DNA from 2 places in the Achromobacter sp. genome. Region 1 is predicted to be linked to the other one. Evidence: predicted binding sites of a transcription regulator. Region 1 holds the regulator's gene; the other holds the start of a gene.

The links. Region 1 encodes sigma-54, which starts transcription at its own class of promoters, with help from an activator protein. Its sites were predicted from a motif close to TGGCANGNAANCTGCTTT; they were not measured.
Region 2: a site for sigma-54 is predicted at 1,350-1,367, ahead of atzF (allophanate hydrolase). Genes of this name have one in related genera too.

What each region holds. Positions count from the first base shown of each region.
Region 1 is NZ_DBHKZA010000013.1:68,276-70,476, forward strand. It holds gene ACO6D5_RS07035 (hypothetical protein) at 3-359, shown strand; gene ACO6D5_RS07040 (RNA polymerase factor sigma-54) at 455-1,933, opposite strand; gene ACO6D5_RS07045 (sigma-54 interaction domain-containing protein) at 2,078-2,201, opposite strand, start outside.
Region 2 is NZ_DBHKZA010000008.1:62,839-65,039, forward strand. It holds gene urtA (urea ABC transporter substrate-binding protein) at 1-1,030, opposite strand, end outside; gene atzF (allophanate hydrolase) at 1,403-2,201, shown strand, end outside.

The DNA of each region.
Region 1 (2,201 bases):
CTATGAAAACCCGTGCCATGACTTGCGCTTTTGTACTGCTGACGGGCCTGACGTCCGCCGGCGCCGCGCTGGCCCAGTCCGCCAGCCCGACTACGCCGTCTTCCACGCCGAACGACGCCTCCGCCGCCCAGCCGAACCGCCCCTTGCCGGCGGGGCAGATGGCGCCTGCGCCCAATGCGACGCCCTCTACGGGGACCACCGCGCCCGCGATGCAACATAGCGGCACCATGTCTTCGGGCAAGAAGCACTCCGATGAAACGCCCAAGCGTCCTCGCGAGGCCAACGACAACGTGCCACGCACGCCGGCCGCCGGCGCCGCGCCGCCTCCGGGGTATCCGAATTCGGGTGGCTCGAAGTAAGCGTCCGGAACTTGGCAGCCCCCTCGGGGCTGCCATAAAGAAGAAGGCTTCCGCTGGGAAGCCTTCTTTGCGTTCGGCGCCGGCCGGCAAAACCGCTAGTGTTGGCGGCGCAACTCCGCGGGCGGCACGCGCAGTTGCCCGCGGTACTTGGATACGGTACGGCGCGCCAGCAGGATGCCGCTGGAGGCCAGTTGCTGCGTCAGGGCCACATCGGACAACGGCATAGTGGGGTCTTCGGCGTCGACCATTTCCTTGATCAGGGCCCGCACCGCGGCGGCGGAGCACGAACCGCCCGATTCGGTGGCAAGCTCGCGGGAGAAGAAGTGGCGGAACTCGAACACGCCACGCGGCGTCACCATGTACTTGCCCACGGTGGCCCGAGAGACCGTGGACTCGTGCATGTCCAGATCGTCGGCGACTTCGCGCAGCATCAGGGGTCGCAGCGCCACTTCGCCGTACTCAAAGAACGTCTGCTGCCGTTTGACGATGGCCTCTGCGACACGCTGGATGGTGGTGTAACGCTGTTCCACGTTGCGCACCAGCCAGCGCGCCTCCTGCAGCTCTTGGGCCATGGGGCTGCGATCGTCCAAGCGGGCACGGCGGAACAGGTCTGCGTAGGTGCGGTGCAGGCGCGCATGCGGCATCGCGTTACGGTTGGGCAGCACGCGCCAGCGCGCGTGCCACTTGTCCACGAACACGTCGGGCACGACATACACGGGGGCTTCCGCGCTGTAGCGGGCGCCCGGCTTCGGGTCCAGGCTGCGGATGAGCGCGCACGCCTCGCGCAGCGCGTCATCGGAGCAGTCGAGCAGGCGCCGCAGTCCCACGCAGTCGTTCTTCCCCAGGCGGTCCAGATGCTCGCGCACGATGCGCAACGCCAAGTCACGGGTCGCCGGGTCGACAGTACGCGCGGCTGACAGTTGCAGCGTCAGGCATTCGGTCAGGTCGCGCGCGCCCAGGCCAGGCGCGTCCAACTGCTGAACCAGGCGCAGGGCGGTGGTCCATTCCGCGTCATCGGGCGGCGGGTTGAATTCGGGACGGTCCGGGCTGCACAGGCTGTCGAGCGGCACGCGCAGATAGCCATCGTCATCCAGGGCGTCGATGATGAATTCCGCCAGCAGCCGATCACGCGGCTGCAGGTGATAGTTGCCAAGGTCCAGAGACAGGCGTTCACGCATCGATAGCGACGCGCTGGCCCATTGGCCCAGGTCCTTGCCTTCGCCACCGCCGGTGCCGGACGACGGCATGGGGTAATCGCCGGAATAAGTAGGCGCATCGGGAGGCGGTTCCTCGCCTTCAGCGCCCGGCGTCGCCGTCTGCTCCCTGGACGTGTCGGCGCCGTGGGCGTCGTCGGCGTCGTTGCCGAAACCCAGAGGCTTCGCGTCCAGGCCGTTGGCCGTACCGTCGGTTTCCTGCTCGTCGCCGTCTTCAAGAAAGGGATTGGTGGCCAGCGCATGCTCCACCGCGGTCGTGAACTCAAGCGCCGACATCTGCAGCAGCTTGACGGACTGCTGCAGCCGGGGCGCCAGCGTCATCTGCTGTCGCAGGCGCAATTCTTGCGTAGGGTGGCCCAATCGAGTCTCCTTGCCGGGAGCCGCCGGAAGGCGGCGTATCCTGGATACTCATGCAAGATCCATGCCAGGTGGACTTGCGGGCGGGCATCGAGAGGAGGGCGGCCGCTTGCGGAGCCGCTATTACAAGCCGGCGGTAAGAACTGCTCAGCGGTCCGCCAGGCCTTCCTTGTCGTACACATCCAGCCGGTTGTAGAGCGTCTTCAGGCTGACGCCCAAGGTGTCTGCCGCCAAGCGCTTGTCACCGTCATGGTGCGCCAGCGTCGCCAGG
Region 2 (2,201 bases), on a different contig from region 1:
CGGTGGTCTTGGCCTGTTCGACGGCCTGCTTCCACATGTGGATTCCGACGTAGGTGGCTTCCATCGGATCGTTGGTCACGACCGTGCTGGAATTGGGCAGGTTCTTGGCCTTTGCGTAGGCCTTCCACTTCTTGATGAACTCCTCATTGACCGGGTTCTTGACCGATTCGAAGTAGTTCCAGGCGGCCAGGTGGCCGACCAGCGGCTTGGTGTCCACGCCGCGCAGCTCTTCTTCGCCGACCGAGAACGCCACGACCGGCACGTCGGTGGCCTTCAGGCCGGCATTGCCCAGTTCCTTGTAGAAGGGCACGTTCGAATCGCCGTTGATGGTTGAGATGACGGCCGTCTTGCCGCCCGTGGCGAACTTCTTGATGTTGGCCACGATGGTCTGATAGTCGGAATGGCCGAAGGGGGTGTAGACCTCGTCGATGTCGCTGTCCTTGACGCCCTTGGAATGCAGGAAGGCGCGCAGGATCTTGTTGGTGGTGCGCGGGTAGACGTAGTCGGTGCCCAGCAGCACGAAGCGCTTGGCGCCGCCGCCGTCTTCGCTCATCAGGTATTCCACGGCGGGAATCGCTTGCTGGTTGGGCGCGGCGCCCGTGTAGAACACGTTCTTCTCCAGCTCTTCGCCTTCGTACTGCACGGGATAGAACAGCAGCCCGTTCAATTCCTTGAACACCGGCAGCACCGACTTGCGCGACACCGAGGTCCAGCAACCGAAAACGACCGCCACCTTGTCCTGCGACAGCAGTTGGCGCGATTTCTCGGCGAACAGCGGCCAGTTCGACGCGGGGTCCACCACCACGGCTTCCAGCTTCTTGCCCATCACGCCGCCCGCGGCATTGATTTCGTCGATGGTCATCAGCGCAACGTCCTTGAGCGACGTCTCCGAGATGGCCATCGTGCCCGACAGCGAATGCAGGATGCCGACCTTGATGGTGTCTTCGGCGGCGAATACCTGCGGCATCCACCCGGACATGGCCAACAGGCTCAAGGCGGTCAGTTGCTTTACGGCTAGTCTGCGATTCATGGTGACTCCTGGATGGAATGTGCCGGCCTGGCCGGCAGGAACGATATGAACAACACCCGACAACCTGGACTTCAAAGCAAAAGGCGTGCCAAGTGCGCAGGCAATGTCATGCCGCTGTATGAAGCGGGGGTGTTTACGCGAATGCGCGGGGCGGCCGCGTGGCGGGCGCGCCCGGATCAAAACAGTGCTGCATGCACAAAACAGGTGCGGCGTTTGCCCGCTTGCGGTGCGCGCGAGCGCGCGCCGACGGGGCCGGCAAACCGCGTTCGGCCTTTTATCGCAGGGGGGCTCAGAGGGGAAACATAAAAGCCGGCCAACATGGCACGGCGATTGCTTGGGAATCCGTACTTGTATACAAGAAAGGATTCCAGCATGAATGCCGCAGCATCGCAGAAGCACCCCGTTGGTTGGACGATTGCGCAATGGCAGGCCGCCTATCGCGAAGGCGGGGCGCAGCCCGAAACGCTGCTGTCGGAATACGCCGCCACGCCCGATGGCCCGGCGGACAACGCCTGGATACGGCGGGTGGACCGCGCCACGCTTGAAGAGCAACTGGACGGGCTGCGGCTGATGCTGGCGGCGGCCGGCGGCGACATAGCGCGACTGCCGCTGTATGGCGTGCCGTTCGCCATCAAGGACAACATCGATGCGGCCGGCTGGCCCACCACCGCGGCATGCCCCGAGTTCGCATATACGCCGGGCGAGGACGCGACCGTGGTGCACCGCCTGCGCGCCGCCGGCGCCATCCTGGTGGGCAAGACCAATCTGGACCAGTTCGCGACCGGACTGGTTGGCACGCGGTCGCCGCACGGCCCCGTGGCCAACACCTTCAACCCCGAATACGTCAGCGGCGGCTCCAGCTCCGGGTCGGCGTCCGTGGTGGCGCGCGGCCTGGCGGCGTTCTCGCTGGGGACGGACACCGCGGGCTCGGGCCGCGTGCCGGCGGGGTTCAACAACATCGTCGGCTTGAAGCCCACCAAGGGCTGGTTCAGCACCGCGGGCGTGGTGCCCGCCTGCCGCACGCTGGATTGCGTGTCGATCTTTGCGCTGACCGTGGCCGACGCCGCGCTGGTGGCGGAAGTGGCCGGCGGCTTTGACGAGCGCGACCCGTATTCGCGGGCGATGCCGGCCGGCGCGTCGCTGCCGTGGCCCACGGCGCCCCGCATCGCGA